Regions from separate parts of the Paenibacillus sp. BGI2013 genome, predicted to be linked through region 2. Evidence: predicted binding sites of a transcription regulator. Region 2 holds the regulator's gene; the other holds the start of a gene.
What was found. Region 2 encodes LexA, which represses DNA repair genes until DNA is damaged. Its sites were predicted from a motif close to CGAACATATGTTCG; they were not measured.
Positions count from the first base shown of each region.

Region 1: a site for LexA is predicted at 5,155-5,168, ahead of recA (recombinase RecA). Genes of this name have one in related genera too.

Region 1 covers NZ_PJFA01000001.1:728,331-740,396, forward strand. Annotated here, with positions in the region: gene CXK86_RS03245 (DUF3388 domain-containing protein) at 1-725, shown strand, start outside; gene CXK86_RS03250 (helix-turn-helix domain-containing protein) at 792-1,838, shown strand; gene CXK86_RS31950 (hypothetical protein) at 1,912-2,076, shown strand; gene CXK86_RS03255 (YajQ family cyclic di-GMP-binding protein) at 2,232-2,723, shown strand; gene pgsA (CDP-diacylglycerol--glycerol-3-phosphate 3-phosphatidyltransferase) at 3,043-3,630, shown strand; gene CXK86_RS03265 (competence/damage-inducible protein A) at 3,738-4,994, shown strand; gene recA (recombinase RecA) at 5,238-6,302, shown strand; gene CXK86_RS03275 (regulatory protein RecX) at 6,586-7,323, shown strand; gene rny (ribonuclease Y) at 7,634-9,175, shown strand; gene CXK86_RS03285 (TIGR00282 family metallophosphoesterase) at 9,329-10,123, shown strand; gene CXK86_RS03290 (stage V sporulation protein S) at 10,241-10,501, shown strand; gene CXK86_RS03295 (dipeptidase) at 10,586-11,587, shown strand; gene pduL (phosphate propanoyltransferase) at 11,781-12,066, shown strand, end outside.
Region 2 covers NZ_PJFA01000003.1:683,140-695,205, forward strand. Annotated here, with positions in the region: partial or broken gene CXK86_RS33115 (fibronectin type III domain-containing protein) at 1-69, shown strand, start outside; gene CXK86_RS10425 (YolD-like family protein) at 458-673, shown strand; partial or broken gene CXK86_RS33120 (fibronectin type III domain-containing protein) at 1,357-1,601, shown strand; gene CXK86_RS10435 (hypothetical protein) at 1,742-2,053, opposite strand; gene CXK86_RS10440 (hypothetical protein) at 2,384-3,022, opposite strand; gene CXK86_RS10445 (aldehyde dehydrogenase) at 4,444-5,745, shown strand; gene lexA (transcriptional repressor LexA) at 5,851-6,477, opposite strand; gene CXK86_RS10455 (LysM peptidoglycan-binding domain-containing protein) at 6,774-7,151, shown strand; gene CXK86_RS10460 (DUF896 domain-containing protein) at 7,247-7,456, shown strand; gene CXK86_RS10465 (hypothetical protein) at 7,582-8,091, shown strand; gene CXK86_RS10470 (HAD family hydrolase) at 8,120-8,911, shown strand; gene CXK86_RS10475 (ABC transporter permease) at 9,501-10,430, shown strand; gene CXK86_RS10480 (carbohydrate ABC transporter permease) at 10,443-11,315, shown strand; gene CXK86_RS10485 (ABC transporter substrate-binding protein) at 11,563-12,066, shown strand, end outside.

The DNA.
Region 1 (12,066 bases), on a different contig from region 2:
ACAGGCCCGGTTTGTTAGGCGATATTGCCTCTATGCTGGGGATGCTTGAAGTGAATATATTGACCATTAACGGTGTTGAAGGCAAAACTCGAGGCATGTTGCTTGAATCGGATGATGATGAAAAAATCCGTTTGCTTGGTGAAATGCTTGGCAAAGTAAACAGCATCACCGTATCGGCTTTGCGGCAACCTAAATTGGTGGATATTTTGGCCGTACGTCATGGCAGATACATTGACCGTGACTCGGATGATCGCAAGACATTTCGTTTCACACGAGATGAACTTGGGTTACTTGTGGACTTTTTGGGTGAAGTATTTAAGAGGGAAGGCAATCAGGTCATCGGTTTGCGCGGAATGCCTCGTGTTGGCAAAACGGAGTCTATTATTGCGGGCAGCGTATGTGCAATGAAGCGATGGACGTTTGTTTCCTCCACACTTCTTCGTCAGACGATAAGGAGTCAAATGTCCGAAGACGAATTGAACCCAAACAATGTCTTCATCATTGACGGAATTGTAAGTACGATTCGTTCCAGTGAGCGGCATTACAACCTGTTGCAGGATATTATGTCCATGCCTAGCACCAAAGTTATTGAACATCCGGATATTTTTGTACAGGAATCCGAATATGATTTTAATGATTTTGATATTATTATTGAATTGCGTAACATTCCCAATGAAGAGATTATTTATGATACGTTTACGGCTAGCTACACCGATGAATTGTAAGGAACCGTACGGAATCATGGAATAGATTAGCAACAACTCAAGAGATAAACATAAGGAGGAGATGGCATGTCTGAACTGGGTCAGCAGTTAAGGGAGGCCCGGCTGCAAAAAGGGATGAGTCTTGACGATGTACAGGAAATGACAAAAATTCGCAAGAGGTATCTGGAGGCCATAGAAGCAGGAGACTATAAAGTGCTGCCGGGTAGCTTCTATGTGCGTGCTTTCATCAAAACCTATGCGGAGACCGTGGGACTGAACCCTGATGAGCTGCTGGAGGGACACAAAAAAGACGTACCCGAAGAAGAGACGGAAGCAACGATGGAACCGGTTATTCAGAAGCGTTCCAGCCGTCCGGTTGAGCGTAGTAATCGGTGGATGTCTGTCGCGTTGATGTGGACATTCCCTGTTTTGATCGTAGTACTGTTGTATGTATACGTGGTGTATAACAATGGTGATGAATCAGATAATCCGGGTCTTGATCAGGTCAAAATTACAGACAGTCAACAACAGCCTGAGGACAAACCGGATCAACCTGCCGACAACGGACAGGCATCTAATCCGCCTGCGACAGACTCAGGTACTGACGGTACTGGTGAGGGCGACGCTGGCGGTAACGGTGGCGGTACAGACACGGAAGGACAGACGGACGGTCAAACTGATGGCCAAACGGACGGACAGACGGATGAAACTGAGGAAAAACCAACTGACAATTCACCGTCTAATGTGACTGTTGCAGAAGATGGGAAATCAGGGAATATTACGAACTTTAAAGTTAACGGTAGTGCAGGGCAACCTGTAACGGTTACGATCAAAGCAACAGGTAATAGCTGGCTGGAAGTGTATAAAGGCGAAAACTCCAGTGGAGAGAAGTTGGAGTATGGTAACACAGCCGAAGGTGACAGCTATACCTTTGAGTTGGATAGTGTAGGCATGTATATTAAGTCTGGTTACGCTGCAGCGACCACGATTGAAGTTGGCGGGCAAGTTGTAACGGATGGCAAGGCGACCAATCGGATCCGTTTGAAGCTTGGTGAAGACAGTAGTGGTACTACTTCCACAGGTGTTGAAAATGGATCAACGGATGGTACAGGAGGTACCACGGGTAGCGAATAACCGGGTCAACTGCAGGAGACAATAATCGTGTCTTAACTTGCAGTTAACTTTTGGTGAAGTGAGGTGGATGGCTGTGACAGTCAGCTGGATCGTAACAGGTTTAGGGATCATTGTCAGCCTCCTGGGTTATTACCTGACTCCAAGTGCTTGGGGTTACGGAATATTGGGTTTTGGACTTGCACATGTACTTTTGGGTGTGCTCGATATGTTCAGACAGCCCAACCGCAGCCGCTATTAGGTTGGAAGCTAAACCAGCGAGCATTTTTGGCAGCCACTTGAAGTGGAAGCCAAAAATGCTTTTTTCTTTGTGTAAAACAGCTTGAAATTAGACTTTTGCTTAAGGTATCCTCTATAATGTTACAGAACATACGATTAACTGAAAGGGTGACTGGTTTGAGCTCAGAAAATTCATTTGATATCGTGTCCAAAATGGACTTGCAAGAACTGACAAATGCCGTTACACAAACCGAGAAAGAAATTGGCGCTCGTTATGACTTCAAGGGCAGCAAGAGCAGCCTGAAACTGGATAAGGATGCGTTAACGATCGTATCTGATGATGAGACCAAACTCAAGGCTGTCATTGAAGTGCTGCAATCCAAAATGGCGAAGCGTGGTCTACCATTGAAAAACATTGATTACGCAAAGGTAGAGCCAGCGTCTTCTGGTACAGTCCGCCAGCGTTTGAATTTTAAACAGGGGATTGATCAGGACATCGCCAAGAAAATCAATATCCTGATTCGGGACTCCAAGATGAAGGTGAAGAGTCAGATTCAGGGAGATCAACTTCGGGTAACTGGTAAGAGTAAAAATGATTTGCAAGCTGTCATGCAGTTGCTAAATGGTGCTAACCTGCCTCTGGATTTGCAATATACAAATTTCAAGTAATAAGGCCTTTTTGTAGCAAAAGTGTTTTTTGACACGGTATTGGGCGTATATTATACTAAGTGTGCATTGCTGGCAGTCAAGCATCAAGTCCAGTCCTCATCGTTTGCTGACTTTGTGAAAAGCAGTACATCTTCTGGAAGTCACCGGAACGTTTAAAGCGTTTTGCTTTTGAGCGGTTGACTTTATTTTTTGCGTTTCTACATAGTGGGATCATGTTAATATGGATTGACATTGAAACTGTACATTTCATGTTCCGGATGATGATAACGGGATTATGATGATTGTTTGGAGTAATGGAGGATATGAGGGAGGGCGTCTTGTGAATTTACCCAACCGGATTACGCTTGCACGAATTTGCTTAATCCCTTTTTTGATGGTGTTCCTGCTCGTGGATTTTCCATTTTATCCAGAGCCGTTGCAGCTTGGAAGCTTGTCGCTTCCGTATAATCAACTGATTGCTGCTGTTATTTTTATCATCGCCGCAAGCACAGATGGAATTGACGGATACCTTGCGCGGAAAAATAACATGGTTACCAATCTGGGGAAACTGCTCGATCCACTCGCAGACAAGTTGCTGGTTACTGCAGTTTTGATCTCGCTTGTGGAGATGGGCAAGCTGGATTCCTGGATTGCAGTTGTGATTATTAGTCGTGAATTCGCAGTTACCGGCTTGCGTCAAATTGCATTGCTGGATGGTTCGGTTGTTGCCGCTAGTGCTTGGGGCAAGCTGAAGACTGTAGTGCAGATTGTGGCGATTGTGCTGTTGCTGTTGAACAATTTCCCGTTTTCATACACGGGTATTCACGTCGATATTATCGCGGTATGGGCAGCAGCGCTTATTACCATCTGGTCGGGTATCGATTACTTTATCAAAAACAAAAATTTGCTTCATTTAACAAAAGCATAATGGTTTGTTCTTAAATGGGTAATCATGAAGGAAGCATTGGGTCAGGGGCAATAGGAAATTATCCTATTGCCCTTTGATCACTCACCACGTGTACAGGAGGATGCTCAATGAAGGCAGAAATCATTGCAGTTGGCACAGAGCTACTGCTTGGACAAATCGTCAATACCAATGCCAGATACCTATCCCGTGAATTGGCTGCGATGGGGATCGATGTATATTTCCAAACGGTGGTTGGGGATAACCTGAACCGACTTAGTGAAGCTATTCGCATTGCGCAGAGCCGTGCAGACGTTATTTTATTTTCCGGTGGCATCGGACCTACCCAAGATGATCTGACCAAGGATGCGCTCGCAGCTGTTCTTAACCGGAAACTGCATACAGATCGAATGGCAATGGACAAAATTGAGAGCTTTTTCAGAGATCGTAATGTGGATATGACAGAGAATAACCGACGTCAGGCGATCGTTATTGATGGCGGAACACCTCTGGCCAATGAAACGGGCCTTGCGGCAGGAAATGCGATTTCTGACAATGACAAATATTATGTTGTGATGCCTGGACCACCTAAAGAGTTGATTCCAATGTTTGAACAGGAAGTCAAACCTTGGCTGTTCCAGCATGTACTCACAGAAGAGATGCCGATCTATTCCCGAATGCTCAAATTCGCAGGTATTGGTGAATCTGCTCTGGAAGATCGACTTCTGGATCTGATTGACGCGCAGACAGACCCTACGATTGCTCCTTACGCGAGCGAAGGCGAAGTTACGGTACGCGTCTCCACAAAGGCTGCGAGTGAGGGAGAGGCGAAGCTGAAGCTGGATGCGATGGAGGTTCAGATTCGGGAGCGTTTGACAGAACATCTCTACGCGAACGAGGATGTGCCTATAGAGTACACGATTGTAACCATGATGTCTGACATGGGGCTGACGCTCAGCGCTGCTGAGAGCTGTACAGGAGGGCTTGTCATGCAAAGTCTGACCTCTATACCCGGAAGTGCGTCAATGCTCAAAGGTGGAATTGTTTGTTACTCCAATGAAATTAAAGAAAAGCTGCTGAATGTGCCTCATGATTATCTGGAAGGTGAAGATGCACCTGGGGCGGTAAGTCCTGAGGTTGCAAAAGTGCTTGCTGAGCAGATTCGCATGATTGGCGATGCTGATTTTGGCTTGGCTGTTACCGGTGTAGCTGGACCGGGATATTCGGAACGCAAACCACCCGGACTTGTCTTCATCGCTCTTGCTGAACGTGGAAAAGAGACGGAAATTCATGAGCTGCGTATTAATGGTAATCGCGAGACGGTTCGCATTCGTTCAGCCAAAGCGATTCTCTATCGCTTATGGCAAAAACTTGTGGCGATGGATTGATTAGTTAATAGCTTCGATTGCATTTACAGTTCCAAGCAAGTATAATTAAGGAAGACGGAAGAACCGTAGAATTAGGCTTTACAGCCTTGTTTACGGTTCTTTTTTCTGTTTAATGGAAAGTTTCCTTGAGGAAGAGGCGCCTCGGCCTTTACAAAAAAAACGAATGTATGTTCGAAAAAAAGCTTGGCAAACGTGTTAAAACAAGGTATCATTATCTTATAAACAGTAAAGGGTGTGAGCTTATTGTCAGACCGTCGTGCCGCGCTTGATATGGCGCTCCGTCAAATAGAGAAGCAATTTGGTAAAGGATCCATCATGAAACTGGGTGAGTCCACTCATATGAATGTGGAAATTATTCCCAGCGGTTCCTTGGCTTTGGATATTGCATTAGGAACAGGCGGCTTGCCTAAAGGCCGTATTGTTGAAATATATGGACCTGAATCTTCTGGTAAAACAACCGTAGCATTGCATGCTATCGCTGAAGTACAAAGAGCGGGTGGACAAGCTGCATTTATCGATGCCGAGCATGCTCTTGACCCACAGTACGCAAGCAAACTTGGTGTTAATATTGATGAATTGCTTCTGTCTCAGCCAGATACGGGTGAGCAAGGGCTGGAAATTGCAGAAGCTCTTGTACGCAGTGGTGCAGTAGATATCGTCGTTATTGACTCTGTAGCCGCATTGGTTCCAAAAGCAGAGATTGAAGGCGAAATGGGCGATTCACACGTTGGTTTGCAAGCGCGTTTGATGTCTCAGGCGCTGCGTAAACTGTCTGGTGCAATCAGCAAATCCAAAACAATCGCAATTTTCATTAACCAGCTTCGTGAGAAAGTCGGCGTTATGTTTGGTAACCCGGAAACAACACCTGGTGGTCGTGCTCTGAAGTTTTATTCCACAGTACGTCTGGATGTGCGTCGTATTGAGAGTATCAAATCAGGCAATGACATGATTGGTAACCGTACTCGTATTAAAGTTGTGAAAAACAAAGTGGCACCTCCGTTTAAACAAGCGGAAGTGGATATCATGTATGGCGAGGGTATTTCGAGAGAAGGCAGTATCATTGACATTGGTACAGAGCTGGACATCGTTAATAAAAGTGGTGCTTGGTACTCCTACGAAGGCGAGCGTTTAGGACAAGGCCGTGAGAACGCAAAGCAGTTCATGAAAGAGCATAAAGATATTGCTGACATCATTGAACAAAAAATTCGTGTAGCCAGTAACTTGGTTACTGCAGTTCCTGCGCCAACGAGTGAAGAGCAACAAAAAGAAGCAGCAGAAGAACAAGAATTGTTTGAAATCAACGAGTAATCTCTCAAAACCTCTCTTGTAGGGAGGACCCTGAGGGTGTTCCCCACTGGACTCCGTAAACTTATCTGATTGAGCTTGGATCAATCTGGATAATGGATTGTAGTGGGAGTACTCGTGCTGTCTAACAGCCCCTGTCCCAATGGACAGGGGCTGTTAGCACGCTAACTGTGGAGTAAAGGCCGGGCAGAGTTCCCGGTCTTTTGTATTATTGGTGTTCTTTTGTCTTATGTGAAGATGTGCTTGGCGTAGTCAGAATGAAAATGTTATGAAAGGGGAGACCAGAATGGATCAACATGACGAGGATTTATATGAAGAAGCAGAACAGGACGGCCTATCCCAATTTCCGGACAACGAAGAACTTATTATTACACGTGTAGAACGAACGAAGAGCAGGCAAGCTCGTTATCGAATCACTTTTGGCATCCACTCCATTACGGTTCTTGAAGATGTGATGATTAAATACAGGATGACTCAAGGTAATACGTTTATGAAGAAGGATCTGGAAGATATCATTCTAGCTGATGAGCGACAGCGGACGTATGCACAGTCTCTGCGTTTTTTGGAGCATAAGCCACGTACGCGCCATGAATTAAGTCAGAAACTTCGTCAGAAGGAGTTTGCTGCACCTTTGATTGAAGAGGCGCTGGATCGGCTTGAGCGGGAGAACCTGGTGGATGACGATCTATTTGCGAAGGAATGGACAAGACAGCGTATGGAGGGCAAGCGGAAGGGAAAACTGTGGATAAGGCAAGAGCTGCGTCAAAAGGGCATTGCCAATGATCTCATTGTTGAGGCACTAGAAGGGATAAGTACAGATGCGGAATTTGAGACTGCTTTGAGTGCTGGACGAAAAAAATGGAATCAGGTCAAAGGGGACGTCAAAGAGAAGAAAAATAAAACGCTTCCCTTCCTAATGAGACGTGGTTTTTCAATGGATATGGTGCGCCGGGTCGTGAATTGTTTAATTGAAGAAGATGAGGCTGGGGACCCTGAAGATGACGAAGCGTTGTTATGGGATTAGCAGACTAGAGTCTCTATACTGCATTCTCTTGACAATTTCTTTCGTCAAATACTAAAATGGACATGAGTCTGTAAGAAATGGACAACCCTTTTTCCTTCCAAAAAAGCGGTTTCGGTTTCTTAAGATTTATACCATTCTTAATTATGGGTTCGCTGGAAACAGTGAATAGTACGTGGAAACATGTACATGTGAAATGAAAATCGGCGGGGGATCGCCGTGAGTATTCGTTATTCCCAAACATATGTAAGGTTTGAAAACTGCAAATTGACCCAAGGAATGCCTTGGAGGAACCAACGAGGAGGTGAACAGTATGGAAATTGCAATCACGATCGCTCTCGTTGCAGCCGCGCTATTCATTGGGTTCGGAGTAGGATATTTTATTCGCAAATCTCTTGCAGAGGCTAAAATCTCTAGTGCGGAACAAGCTGCCGTACAAATCGTGGAGAACGCGAAGAAAGAGGCAGAAGCACTGAAGAAAGAAACGGTGCTGGAGGCGAAGGATGAAATCCATCGCATTCGCGCTGAAGCTGAAAAAGACACTCGTGAACGTCGGAATGAAATTCAACGACAAGAAAGACGATTGTTGCAAAAAGAAGAGTCGCTGGATAAAAAATTGGAATCACTCGAACGTAAAGAAGAGCAAGTGGCTAACAAAGAGAAACGAATTGATGAGACTCAGCAGCAGATCGAAATGATTTACAAAAACCAGGTGACAGAGTTGGAACGTATATCCAACCTCACCATGGAAGACGCACGCAGTATCATACTGTCCAACGTAGAACAGGAAGTTCGTCATGAGACGGCTCAAATGATCAAGGACATTGAACAACAAGCGAAGGAAGAAGCGGACAAAAAGTCCCGCGAGATTATTACACTCGCCATCCAACGTTGTGCGGCTGACCACGTAGCGGAAACAACGGTATCTGTTGTTACCCTGCCAAATGAAGAAATGAAAGGCCGGATTATCGGTCGTGAAGGACGTAACATCCGTGCGCTTGAAACCCTTACAGGGATTGACCTCATTATCGATGATACGCCAGAAGCTGTTATTCTGTCGGGCTTTGACCCGATTCGCCGTGAAATCGCCCGTACTGCCCTGGAGAAACTGGTGGCTGATGGACGTATTCACCCGGCACGGATTGAAGAGATGGTTGAGAAATCCCGCAAAGAAGTGGATGAGCGCATCCGTGAATACGGTGAGCAAGCTACCTTTGAAGTGGGCGTGCATGGTCTGCATCCGGATCTGATCAAAATTTTGGGCCGGTTGAAGTTCCGTACAAGTTACGGTCAGAACGTCTTGAAACATTCCATGGAAGTCGCTTATCTGGCTGGACTGATGGCTGGCGAACTGGGAGAAGACGTAACTCTGGCAAGACGTGCAGGTCTATTGCATGACATCGGTAAAGCGCTGGATCACGAAGTGGAAGGATCACACGTCGAAATTGGCGTGGAACTGGCGAAGAAATACAAAGAACATCCGGTTGTAATCAACAGTATCGCGTCCCATCACGGAGATTGCGAAGCGACTTCGGTCATTGCCATGTTGGTTGGCGCAGCAGATGCGCTCTCCGCAGCAAGACCAGGCGCACGCCGCGAAACGCTGGAAACGTATATCAAACGACTGGAGAAGCTGGAAGAAATCTCAGAATCCTTCGAAGGTGTCGAGAAATCGTACGCCATTCAGGCCGGACGCGAAGTTCGCGTTATGGTACAGCCTGAGAAGATCGATGATGCTGAAGCATTCCGCTTAGCCCGTGACATCACGAAGATGATTGAGAATGAACTCGACTATCCGGGTCACATCAAAGTCACCGTCATCCGGGAAACCCGTGCGGTTGAATACGCAAAATAGAGCATTACGGAAAAGTGGCCGCAGTAGTGGGCCACTTTTCCTGTTGATAGCCTGTTAAAGGCAACTACACATCATGGAGCATGAGATAGAGTCCTGCAAAGGTTCAACATTTGAAGTAAGAGGACTTTGCAGGAATTGAGGAGGCAGTAATCAATGAAAGTTTTGTTTATTGGTGACATTGTAGGCAACGTGGGACGTAAGGCATTAAAGGAAAATTTACCGTATCTGAAATCGAAGTATAAGCCACATGTAGTGATTGTGAATGGTGAAAATGCGGCAGCAGGTCGCGGCATTACCGGCGCAATCGCAAATGAGTTTTTCAACTGGGGTGTACATGGTATTACACTTGGTAATCATACTTGGGACAATAAGGATATTTTTGATTTTATAGATGATGAGCCCCGCATGATTCGTCCAGCGAACTTTCCACCAGGCACACCAGGACGAGGGTACACGGTTGTCAAAGGCGAAGGGAAAGAGCTGGCGATTGTCAATCTTCAAGGAAGAACGTTCCTGCCTGCTCTGGATTGTCCATTCCGTGTAGCTGATGAAATTGTAGATGAGCTGCGCCAAGACCATAAATGTATTTTAGTTGATATGCATGCTGAAGCAACGTCAGAAAAGATTGCCATGGGATGGCATCTGGATGGACGTGCGTCTCTCGTTGTAGGTACACATACGCATGTACAGAGTAATGATGATCGGATTTTGCCTGGAGGAACAGCTTACTTGACGGATGCAGGCATGGTAGGGCCTCGTGACGGCATTTTGGGCATGGAGCGTGAGGCCGTGCTGCGTAAGTTCTACACCCAGCTACCTGTACGTTTTGTTGTAGATGATGGCAAATGGCACTTCCATGGTGTTTTTGTTGGAATTGATGAAGCCACAGGTGCGGCAACACGCATCGAAAAAATTCGTCTGATGGAGGACGAGTGGCGCATGGAATAGGGGTATTGTCCCAATTTGCAGGGAAACCCGTCTAAAAAGAAGGAATTTTTTTGCCTCCCGCGAATAACATCTAGTAAGTGGAAACAAACTTTCAACATTCCCAGGGAGGTACTTACCATGGATGTATTAAAAGTTTCAGCAAAGTCCAATCCTAATTCTGTAGCCGGCGCTCTTGCAGGGGTTCTTCGTGAACGTGGAAATGCTGAACTGCAGGCAATTGGAGCGGGAGCACTGAACCAAGCCATTAAAGCGGTAGCGATAGCCCGGGGATTTGTAGCACCAAGCGGAGTTGACCTGATTTGTATTCCAGCTTTTACAGACATTGTGATCGACGGCGAGGACCGAACGGCCATTAAGCTGATTGTGGAGCCCAGATAATACATGCAGTATGCATTGAACCTGTTTACGATGTAGACAGGTTTTTTTGCGTTTTTTGCAATCACATATTGAGGAGGGTTTAAGATGTCCATGTCTGATTGGCGTGTAGCTGATTTTCACTGTGATGCACTGAGCAAAATTTTGATGCAGCCTGCTCTTTCATTCCAAGATGCTCCACAACTGGATGTGAACTTGCAACGTTTGAAAGAGGGGAATGTAGGGTTGCAGGCGTTCGCGATCTATTTACCCGAAGTACTTGGCAGAGGCAAGTTTGAACATGTGATGGGGCAGTTGGAGATTTATCGTAGACGTGTGGAGAGAAGTCAGGAGCGGCCTGGCGGCACACAGACGTTGTTATGGCGTGAACAGGTGGCTCAGGTGGGGCAAACAGAGGGTCCGTGGGGGTTAATCACACTGGAGGGTGTGGATGGCCTGGAGGGCAACCTGTTCTATCTGGAGTTATGTTATCAGATGGGCGTTCGAATTATTGGACTAACGTGGAATTATGCCAATTGGGCGGCTGACGGAGTAATGGAGAAGCGTGGAGCAGGTCTGACCGAGAAGGGGAAGGAACTGGTGCGCCAGTGTAATGAAATCGGAATGCTGCTCGACGTGTCACATCTGACAGAGAAAGGGTTCTGGGAACTGGCTGACTTGAGTAAACGTCCTTTTATCGCCTCCCACTCCAACAGCTACAGCGTATGTCCCCATGTGCGTAATCTGAAAGATGATCAGATTCAGGCTATCATTGCCCGGGAAGGGCGGATTGGACTGACGTTTGTACCCTGGTTTGTAAAGCAGGAGGGTGTTGTACGTATAGAAGATCTGCTGCCTCATATTGAGGAGATCTGCTCTCTGGGCGGGCAACATCACCTGATGATGGGGTCTGATTTTGATGGGATTTCAACGTATATTCAGAAACTTGAACATTCAGGACATTATCCGAGACTGACGGAAATCCTGCTCAAGCATTATGATGAACATTTAGTGCGCGGCTGGTTGTGGGGGAATGCGATGAGTTATCTGGGGGAACACTTGCCAGAGAGCAATCCGAAGATGCAGATGAAGGGGAATTCCATGAAATAGTGAACTGGTGTGTGCGTTGAATGTGTTGAATTGAAACTTGTTTTCCAAATAAAGGAGGGGAATGATGGTGAAATAAGTGTATTTCATGAATTTTCACCAGTTCGTTTTCATTTCACTCCAAAAAGGGGTATAATACCATTGGATTGTTAAGAGCCTGAGTACAGGCCATAGATAAACAAGGAGTGAATTTACAATGAGTAAAACAGTACCTGTGGGCGTATCTGCCCGTCACATTCATGTATCCCAAGAGCACGTTGAAATTTTGTTTGGCAAAGGTTATGAACTGACTGAATTTAAACCTCTGTCCCAGCCTGGCCAATACGCTGCTAACGAAACTGTAGCGGTAATTGGTTCGAAAGGACAGTTTGATAAAGTGCGTATCCTTGGACCTGTTCGCCCTGAAACGCAACTGGAAATCTCCATGACAGATTCATTTGCGATTGGTGTTAAAGCACCTGTACGTGAATCTGGAAGCATTG
Region 2 (12,066 bases):
CGTTCAAGAGCGGCAAGGACTAACATCATATTCGATCTTGTACTTACGTGTGAGGTAAGTGAATACTAATGAGGAATGCTCCGTCCACTTATGCTGATGGGGCTTTTTTCTTGTTTCGTTAAGAACTTATCTTCGCATATAGTGTTCACGAGTTGATTTACTTGTTAACGGATTATCAAAGAAAGGTCCTTAGGATCTTATATAACTACAAAGGTGGACGGTGTAGATTTCCTACTATCCATGAACTTACAGTCAAAACGGGCAAGCATAAACCAGACGTCATGGTTGCTATGGACGCTCTAGTGGTTGCGGGATACATACACTGGGATAACAGGTCGGATACGGCCAATATTGTTATCCTTGAGGGTTGGGAACGTGAGGGTGAACGTCCTAAGGTAGACCACACACCATCCTCTGGGAACATTGACTATTGGACTCAATATTAAGGGGGCTTGTCATGCGTAGCAGGCGGAAGGATAACGGATTGTATGAGACATCTAGAATGATTATGCCTGAACACAGAGAGGCATGGTTGGCTCAGTGTGAGCAACAGAAGAGATGTGGTAAGCCGGAACTTGACGATTGGGAAATGCAACGGATCAGTGAAGTACTTGTTGACTCTTATAATAGAAGTAGTACGGTTGATTTGATATTATTTAACCCATTCTTCTAAGAGCCGATCTCAGGAATAGTTGTGGGATTAAACTCTGCACGGTGTGAAATAAAGCTGATGTTAGAGGATGAGTTCCGCTGGGTTCTTTAGCCGAAATTGTCTCTGTTAATTAATGAGATTGTATCGCTTTAGAATTACGATCTTATACCTTTATAATATCTGTATAAGCATGTTATTTTAATTAGGAGATTTTCGAGTTAACCAGCGTCATATAGACTAGATATCTTGCGGTCAATGTCAGAGTAGTAATATAATCAAAGTGAGTATTTGAAACGAGTTTCAAGACTTCCTCACAGCAGCCTTGACTCAGGTACGCGTATCCATCTGCAGGAATCCAAGTGGATCCTGAGCAACTCATTGATTATGGCGCTCCATTAAAAGGATATAACCTGTTATCCATTAAGATTATGGGCGGTAGATACTTCCGAAATAGTACGAATTCAGGACACAAAAACGGAGGCCATACATGGCTCCTCAGAACGTTGAAAAATACATAATTTATTATTGAATCGAATCGGGCAAGTTACAGAAAAAGTAAAAGCTACAAAAGATCAATTTGGGAATTTCGTTATTCCGGGACTAACTAATGGAACTACATACTATTTTGGAGTGAGTGCTATTGTTAATAGTGTTGAATCTGAATTTCCAATGAGGCATCTGCCACTCCTCAAGGGCCTGCAGTTGAACCTGAACAACCTTCAGGGAACCGTGCTATCCTTGTGGGACCATGACTACCGGCTTAGAAAAAGAGTTCGATCTGATTATGCAAGAAGTTAACAGCTTTATCGATTGGTACGAAGCAAAACAAGCTGGAAGCGGAAAAACATCTTATGCAATTGACAAGCATGAAAATAAGAAAGGGCCTTTCAAGAGCAATAAGGACCAGATCTTATATGATCGGGTTCTGACGTTTGAGGTAAGTGAATAATAAAGGTAGTTATTCTCCAACGGTTATTCTGATGGGTCATTTAGATGTCCCTGTAATAAAAGAAGGCTTCTGATTGAATTCAGAAGCCTTCTTTTATTATTGTTATATTTATATACGTGAATTTTATTATGATGACAAAATTACTCCATTTTCGTTACGTAACCTTCATAGTTTCCGTAATATAATCCGTTTGAGTTGGTAGTAGATGCTAGATTGAGTACTCCATACCAAACTCCATCAGCATAAGTATATGTCTTTGGAACATACTTCGCATCTCCATACTTATTGTTAGCATCTGAATATCTCACATATTTTTGCGTCGCCTGAATCGTAACACTTTGTGCAGTTACAGAACCTTGAACAGAAGATGAGGCAGAAGCAAGTGATGCTGGAACAGCAATACTTGCTACAATAGCAGTGAGCGCTCCAATTGTGGCTAGTTTCTTTTTCATGTAAATACCTCCTAAATTTTTGTGAATGAATTATAAAACTTTACTTTCTAAAAATACCATATAATTCAATGTAAAATTATGACATATATCACGTTGTGATTTGTATTTCACACCCTACAGATCTACTAACGTAACTTCCAAAAATTCCTCCAACTGATTAAGAATATTTTCATAGTAAACTGGGGATGATGTTACTACTCTCTACCATGAATGCTACTATAAATGTACCTGGTCCAAATGACTAGGAAATTTTGTTGTATATTAAAGAACGAACGTTCTAATTTATGCGAAAAAATGGCCCTGCCATCAAATATGTGGGAGGGCCTTTAATTATCTAATGGTATATTCAAAAGTATTGTCTTTTACCTTAATCAGAGCTTTTAACGGTTTATCACTATCAGCGACTTCGTTCGGTATCTCGGCTAGATAATATAACGTTGTAGTTTTTAGAGGATTGACACTAGTGATGTTGCTATAAGTAAAGTCTTCTCCTCCTTTTTCCTCAACAGTGCTGAATGTAGGGTAGTCATACTGATTATCATATATCAAGGTGACATTTGCTATTTCATCTGCATCAATGCCAGTAGAATATAAATTTTTAGCTTTTACAGTGAGTGCAAAATATGTAGAATCTTCTTCCTTTGATTCGTAGTACGTGTAGAAATTACCTGGTTTTGAAGGTTCAATCTTTTTAGAAAACTTTTGTTTAGAGACTGAAAGCTCCGCATACCCGTCTATCGTTACTGTATCATTTTTTTTAATTGTAGTTGCAGTAATTTCTTGTTCCTCATTGACAGAATCTGTTGTTATTTCATCTTTTGACTCTTCTGTTGGTTCTGTTTGCGACACAGTGGACTCCACTTCATTTGCGACGACCCCATCACTTTTTAAATCGGCATTAGGTTGAGGTGAGCAAGCTGCAAGTGTTAAAAATGCGGAAATAAGCAAAATTCCTGGTACTATTTTCATATTACTAATAATCCTCCTATTAATATTCTTATTACATAGTCTATCAGACCTAGGTAAATGTTTCTGTATATAATTGCAGATATCTCTGAATTTAATGTTAAAAACGAACTTATTTTCTCACATAGTATTGGTGAGGTGATTGATATGTTAAAGGATTGTTAAAGAAAGGTCCTCCGGATCTTAGATAAGTACAAAGGTGGACGGCGTAGGTTTCCTACTATACATGAGATTATAGCCGAAACGGGTAAACATAAGACGAACGTCATGGCTGCTCTTGACGCTCTTGTGGGAGCGGAAAACTATACATTTGGAGGATGGTCTGAAATGTCCTACAAAGTGATCTTAGAAGGCTGGGTGGGGAGAACGTCCTAAGGTAGGCCGCACACGAACTTCTGGGAACATCGATTTTTGGGCTAATATTATGGGGCTTTCATGCGTAGCAGACTGATAGATAACGGATTGTGAGACATCCAGGTTGATTATGGCTGAACACAGAGAGCCGCGGCAACCCTGATTTGGACGATCAGGAAACACAGCGGACCAGTTAGGTACTAGTTGGCTCTTATAATAGTAGTAGACGGTTTATTTGAAATTATTTAACTCTTTCTTTGAAGAGCCGATTTCAGGAGTAGTTGTGGGATTAGACTTTGTACGGTGTGAAATAAAGTTGATGTTAGAGGGTGAGTTCCGCTCGATTTCTTTAGCCGAAATTATCTCGGTTAATTAAAGGGATTGTATCGCTTATGAATTGTGAGCTTATAATTTACAATATTTGTATAAGTTTAATATTTTGTTTAGGAGATTTTTAATTTAACCAGCGCTATAATTTATTGCTTTTAATGTCAGAGTAATAATGCAATCAAAATGAGTATTTGAAATGAGTTTCTTCATTATAATAAGAAAAAAAGGCGCCCACAAAATGCCCAAAAATGTCCCCTGAATTCTTCTTCACCAGCCCACATTTCTGTGTTTATTTGTAACCAAGGATTACATTTATATAACAAAACACGTTTGTTCGTCGATTTAGATAATCGCAAAACTCACTTTTCATAATGAAAGGGGAGTTTTTTATATATGGTAACTAAACCTCTCCATCTGATGAATTGAATCACTTCATGTTTGTTTTAGCGCAAAACGATTGTCATTTATTTACTAACTTATTAAAGAGAAACTGAGATTAGAATTCTTTCTACAGTGCATTAAACTGTCTGAATCAAAAGATTTTAATCAAACTTCCTTAGAAATTCTGATAGCCACGAATAGGAGGGAATACTAGCTTTCACTCTATAAAAATTCCAACCATCGTTCAAATACATACAAATGGATGTTTCATTTGTATGTTGAAAGTTTCATATAGAAGAGGTATACTTTAATTAAATTTTGAACAATTTAATTTTAAATAATTAATTGGAGATGTTAATATGAATCAGGCTAAACAACTTGTGACAGAACAACGTACATTTTTTTATACAGGACAAACTAAAAATATCGAGTATCGGATTAATGCACTTCAACAGCTTAGAAAGGGAATTGAAAAGTATCAGCAACGGATTCAAGATGCACTTCGGGCAGATCTGAACAAATCTGAGGCGGAAGCTTACGGTTCCGAGATTCGCATTGTTTTGGGTGAACTGGATTTTGCATTAGAACACCTGCAGGAATGGGCTGCACCAAAACAAGTCCCAACCAATTCGGCTATGCCGGATGGTGTGAGCACCATTTACCCTGAACCATACGGAGTGGCTCTTATTATTGCACCTTGGAACTATCCTTTCCAACTGGCCTTTGGTCCACTGATTGGAGCAATCGCAGCCGGTAACTGTGCAGTTATCAAGCCTTCTGAATTAACACCAGCCGTATCTCGTCTGACGTATGATCTGATTCAAGAGATCTTCCCTCAGGAGTATATTGCGGTTATGGAAGGAGAAGTCGAGGCTAGCACAGCATTGTTGAAAGAGAAGTTTGATTATATTTTCTTCACAGGAAGCACGGGTGTTGGTCGCATTGTTATGAAGGCAGCTGCGGAGCATCTGACTCCTGTAACCCTTGAGCTAGGGGGCAAGAGTCCTGCTATTGTCCATAACGATGCAGATCTGAAGCTGGTGGCACAGCGTATTGTTCGTGGTAAGTTCCTTAATGCAGGCCAAACTTGCGTTGCTCCGGATTATTTGCTTGTACATGAACAAGTTCATGACGAATTGATCAATCTGATTGGCGCAGAGATCAAAGATAAATTTGGGGATGATGTGTTACAGAACGCTGATTTCCCGCATATTGTTAACTCGCGTAACTTTGATCGGTTGTCGAAATTCCTCACAGATGGCAAAACGCTGATTGGTGGGCGTTCTGTACGTGAGCAGTTGCTTATTGAGCCGACGGTAATTGGAGACGTGAACTGGGAATCAGCTGTCATGCAAGAAGAGATCTTCGGTCCGATTCTTCCTGTATTTACGTACAGTGACCTGAATCCTATGCTGGATGAGATTGTTCGCCGGCCAAAACCATTGGCGCTATATCTCTTCACACAGGATGAGCAACTGCAGAATCAGGTTCTGAATCAAGTATCCTTCGGTGGGGGATGTATTAATGACACACTTTCTCATATGACATCACACTACCTTCCGTTTGGTGGTGTAGGAGAGAGCGGCATGGGCTCATATCACGGACAACAGAGCTTTGATGTGTTCTCGCATCACAAGAGTGTTCTGAAACGCAGTGAATAATTAGCCGCTAAAATAACATAAACATGAAAAAAAGAGGTTGTCCTGTTGATCAGGATAACCTCTTTCGTATTTCATTACATCTAGTTTTGTTACTCAAGTTAAATATTAATGAATATCTCGGAAAAGGCCAATGACTTTACCCAGAATACTAACATGTTTCAAACGTAAAGGTTCGAAGGTCGCATTCTCCGGTTGAAGGCGAATATGATCTTTCTCTTTATAGAACGTTTTCACTGTAGCTTCATCGTCTTCAGTCATTGCAACGACGATATCACCGTTATCAGCAGTTTGCTGTTGACGAACAATAACATAATCTCCATTAACGATTCCAGCTTCCACCATACTATCTCCGACTACTGAAAGCATAAACACTTTCTGTTCGCCTACATAATGTGTAGGAAGAGGGAAGTAGTCTTCAATGTTCTCGGTTGCAGTGATTGGAACCCCGGCTGTAACCTTACCAACGACAGGAATACGTGCAACGCTATGAGCAAATTGATGAGAATGCTCAGATTCTTCCTGGCTCAAAAGCTCAATGGCTCTTGGCTTGGTAGGGTCGCGTCGGATCAAACCTTTTTTCTCCAAACGATCCAAATGTCCATGTACTGTTGAGCTGGAAGCCAGTCCAACCGCTTCACCAATTTCCCGTACGGAAGGAGGATACCCCTTCAACCGGACTTCATTTCGTATAAACTCCAGAATAGCCTGCTGCCTGCTGGATATCTTCGACATACCGTATCAACCCCATTTTAGTAACGTTTGGGAAAATTATAACATAGAACCTCCGTTCGTACAAACATAAGTTCTAAATAAAATAGCATTAAATCAGTGTTTTTTAACTTATAGAACAGAAATTGTCCAAAAGTCAGAGCATAATACTTCAAATGTTTTGTAAAAGGACTTGAAATAAGATATTTCTCCTTCAAAAAAGAAGCGAACAATTGTTCTAAAAATCTATTGAACAAAACAAGTGTTCGTGTTATATTGATTCCAACAGATAGGAACAAACGTTTGGAGGCGGGTATTTAATGAGATATTCTACTTATCAAAGCATTTATGAACCAATCAATTCGGAACTGGTGAAGTCTAACATAGGGAACTACAAGAAGGTTTTAGCGCGTTTCAAGATTTCTTCATGGATGTTAAAGGTAGCCATTACCTCTATGATTATATTTATTGGATGCAGCACCGTTTTAACTGTTTTTGCTGGCAATGAGAATGATGTTCTGCCAGGAGGAAAGATAGCTGTTTCACAAGGGGAAACATTATGGAGTATTTCTTTGGAACATAAGCCGACGAATATGGATACACGTATATATATAGAAGCAATTAAGAAAGTGAATCAACTTCATACAACTTCCATCCAAGTGGGACAAGTACTAGCTCTACCGCAATTTGCAGAATAAAATGCACATCAATGAGTGTTAGCGCGTGTCAGCTTGACAAGCAGCCTTTATAATGGCAAAGTTAATATGACTTTGTATTTTTGGAGGGGACAAGCTTGGATATAGATAGTCTGGTAGCACGCATTAACGAATTGGCTCGTAAGCAAAAGTCCACTGGATTGTCGGAGGAAGAGCTTGCTGAACGTGCCGAGCTAAGAGAGATTTATTTGAGTAATATTCGCAGCAATTTCAGACAACAACTGGATACCATTGAGATTGTTGATGATGAGAATGACAAAGGCCACCAAGGCAAACTCAAACACTAACGAAACCTAATGATATCATTATGATATTTAGGTTTCTTCCTGTTATTTTGAGTGTGCAATTTATAGGGGGAAATGTTGGTTTGCAATTATGTAAGCCGATACAAAGACACATAAGGGGGATTCTCATGTCGCGTTCGTTCGAGAGAACGGTTAAGAAAAATTCCAAGCAGTTAAATCAGCAACGCAAAAAAAGTGGTCAACCAATCACAGGTACACCAGGTGAAGAAGTCTTTAAGGGACGCAGTCTTTTGTTCCCTATATTTTTGATTGGTCTCGCCTTTTTGTATCTGTTCATGAGCACATTCCTTGTGCAAGCTCCAATGACAACTTGGGACTGGGTGACCATGCTGCTTTACGTATTTTTGGCAGTCATCTTCATGCTTCGTCGTCCATACATCAAGATTAGCAGTAATCGGATTATAACGACGAAGGGTAATCGTGAACGTTCAATTGGGGTTGACGATATCGTCAAATTCAGAATTGAACCAGGTACAGTTGTTATCGAACATAACAGTCGCGGGAAAAGATGGGTGTTCACCAAGTTATTGAACCGTTACGATACAGATGCGATTGCAGAACGTTTGCTGAAGTTTGCAAAAGCACACCAGATCACCGTGGAAACCGTCGAAAAGTAATTATTGCATAAAGGGGTAGATGATCGGAATGGCGTTAAAAGCGATTTTGTTCGACCTGGATGATACTTTATTATGGGATGAGCGTAGTGTTCGAGAAGCTTTTCATGAGACTTGTCTAATCGCAGCGAAAGAGACTGGGGTAAAACCAGAAGAACTTGAAGAAGCTGTTCGTAATGAGGCACGTGGGCTGTATGAATCATATGAAACCTTTCCTTTTACCAAAATGATTGGAATCAATCCGTTTGAAGGCCTATGGGCAAACTTTACTGGTGGGGATCAACCTGAGTTCCGTCAGTTGGAACAGCTTGCTCCAGTTTACCGTAAAGAATCCTGGCGTCGTGGCTTGTTGAAGTTGGGTATAGATCGGGAAGATCTTGCTGAACAACTTGCTGCGCAGTTTGGAGTAGAACGGAGATCCAGACCTCATGTGTACGAAGAAACGATGGATACCTTGCGTCAGTTACAAGGAAAGTACAAACTGTTGTTGTTAACAAACGGTTGTCCTGCTTTGCAACAAGAAAAGTTGGATGGTGTACCTGAATTGACTCCTTTCTTTGATGAGATTATTATCTCGGGTAACTTCGGAAAAGGAAAACCAGATCCGTCGATATTTGAACATGCTTTGAGTAAACTGGGTGTTAAACCCGAAGAGAGCATGATGGTTGGAGACAAGTTAACGACTGATATTCGTGGTGCTTTATCATCTGGCATCCAATCCGTATGGATTAACCGTGAGCATAAGACCAACAATGAAACGTATGCGCCAGACCATGAAATAACACATTTATCAGAATTAAATCAGCTTATTGCTAATTTCTAAGCGGAATCAGTTATAACATCTTTCCTCAGCACCCTGAAACATTGGAAGCTTCAATGAACGATGATGTCGTTCTTGAAGTTACCAATGTTTTTTTATTTGAGCTTGTTGAGTAAATTACCTTGTTAAAAGAGATCTCTATTTTTTTTGCTAAAAGTTATTGAAATTAGAGGGAAGCTGGATTAGAATGTAACTAACATACTAGTATGACTAGTATTTATATTGTCATAAAGCAATATCTTTTTGACTTACTTCATTAAATGGAGGCAGGGAGTTATTGCTTATTATTTTCGATTGATTGTAAGCGCTTAATATTTCAGAGTATCTTCTTCCGATTTGGAGATCACACCACTTAGTAAGTGCTAATTAATGATGTGAAGCACTTTGGATTGTGTGATTCTACATAATACATCAAATTGATATCGCTTACATTCAGCAATTATCTATTTGGTAGTGGGGGGGAAGTTAAAGGAGTTATTGTCTTCTACAAGAGGAGAAACGATGGGAACTGTACATGAATTACTCTTACTTATCAAGTCCTGGATCGGAGTGAAAACACATGGAGTCGGAAACCGCTAAAACAACGTTAACCATGACATCTTTACGTAAAGAGAGCAGATTACGAACGGCAGCAACTTTGTTCCGCAAAGACTGGCAGCTGTATTCACTATTAATCCTTCCCATCATTTATCTCCTTATTTTTAAATATGGGCCGATGATTGGTAATGTGATTGCGTTCAGACGTTTTGTTCCCGGGGGAAGTATATTTGGAGAAACGTGGGTTGGATTAAGATACTTCAAAATGTTTATTGAGGACCCTACCTTCTGGAGAGTATTCGGTAATACGCTGATGTTGGGCGGACTTGCATTGCTCTTTACATTCCCGGTTCCAATCATTTTTGCTTTGATGCTTAACGAAGTGAAGAGTAAACGATTCAAGAAGTTTGTACAGACCGCGTCTTATCTGCCTCATTTTCTGTCTATCGTTATCGTTGCGGGTATGATCCTGCAGCTGACAGCAGTGAATGGTTCCATTAATGGACTGGTGGCTTTCTTCACCGGAGACAATATTCCTTTTATGCAGCGGGCTGAGTGGTTCAGAACAATCTATATCACTTCCGAGGTATGGCAGGGTATGGGTTGGGGAGCGATTCTGTATCTGGCTGCACTGACAACCATTGATGATTCTTTGTATGAAGCTGCGCGTATCGATGGTGCCAATCGGTGGAAGCAAACGATTCATGTAACGTTACCAGGGATCTTGCCAACGATTGTGACGTTATTGATTTTGAACATGGGTAATTTCCTGGCAGTTGGATTTGAAAAAATCTTACTCTTGTACAATCCGCTTATCTACGAGACATCTGATGTGATCTCCACTTACCTGTATCGGGTTGGACTGGAATCCAGTAACTTCAGTTATGCTACCGCAATTGGCTTGTTCGAATCGCTGATCGGTCTGATTCTGGTGTTCTCCGTAAATGCCATTTCACGCAGACTGACACAAAGAAGCTTATGGTAAAGGAGGAGCACCATGCAGGAATCCAGATCTTACAAGGTATTTAAAGTATTCAATGTCATCTTTCTGCTGTTCGTGGTATTTATAACGCTCTATCCATTCTTAAATGTCGTGGCACAATCCTTCAGTAGTGAGTCCTATATTAATTCGGGTAAGGTTAGTTTGTTCCCAAGAGGATTCAATGTGGAGACATACAAGACCATCTCACGTGACAGCATGTTCTGGACGAATTATAAAAATACGATTATCTATACTGTAGTAGGTACATTAATCTCCATGTTTATGACGACTATTTTCGCCTATGCCCTGTCCAAAAAGAGGTTGATGGGTCGCAAGTTTCTGACGATGTTCGCCGTATTTACCATGTTCTTCAGTGGTGGATTGATTCCAAACTATGTGTTGATTAATTCCCTTGGGTTCAACAACACCATGTGGGCACTTGTTGTTCCTGGCGCAATTAGCATATACAACATGCTGATCATGAAGTCATTTTTTGAAAATATGCCTGAAGAACTGGAGGAAGCTGCCTCCATTGACGGTTTGAACACCTACGGGATCTTGTTACGCATTATATTGCCGCTTAGTAAAGCCGTTATGGCAACCATGGTGCTGTTCTACGCAGTAGGTCATTGGAATTCCTGGTTCCCAGCCTTTCTGTATTTGGACAAAAAAGAACTGTTCCCTGTCACCATTTATTTGCGCAATATGATTGCAGGAGCGACAAGTGGGGCATCTGCCGGTGCAACCTCAGCTGATAACCTGACACAGATTGCTGCCAATATTAAGTCAGTAACGATGGTATTAACCATCTTGCCGATACTCACCATCTATCCATTTGTCCAAAGATACTTTGTAACCGGTATCATGTTAGGGTCTGTTAAACAGTAATACGTAGCAGCTATATAAATTGAACTACAGATGATTTACACGGAACACTCCGATGACAGAATAACCTTTCAATCGCTGTTATCCCCAGATTTTTTCGATTCCCTTTTTAAAAGGGAGAATCCGGTGATAGCATATGCTTCCGATGAAGCTTTCTTTCAGAAAGCTTGTAGGCGAGCGCTTCGCTTTTTATTGATTAAAAAGTTTTAAGTCAAGGTCAACCTAAACCAAATTCAGGGGGATAACCTAAATGAATCAAAAGCCACGTAAGTTTGTTGGTAAAATGGTGTTGGCATCAATGATGACCGTTGTTCTGGCAGCATGTAGCAACGGTAATGGAGCCGGAGGTGACGTCACAGAAGTTCAAACCAAGGCAGCGATGGAGACGTACAATGTAGGGGATACATTCAAGGCGACCGAGCCATTTAATCTCTCCATACTATATAGTGATCAACCTACCTATCCGTACAAAAAAGACTGGTTGCTTTTCGAAAAGATGACTGAAATGACTGGTGTTACACTTGAGCCAACGATTGTTCCTATGAGTGACTATTCTCAGAAGAGATCTCTTCTAATCAGTTCTGGTGATGCACCGCTGGTTATTCCAAAGACCTATCCTGGTGAAGAATCTGCTTTTGTATCTTCCGGTGCGATTCTGCCCGTTAGTGATTATATTGATTTGATGCCCAACTTCAAGGATAAAGTGGAAAAATGGGGATTGGAAGAAGAAATCGAAGGACTTCGACAGGAAGAT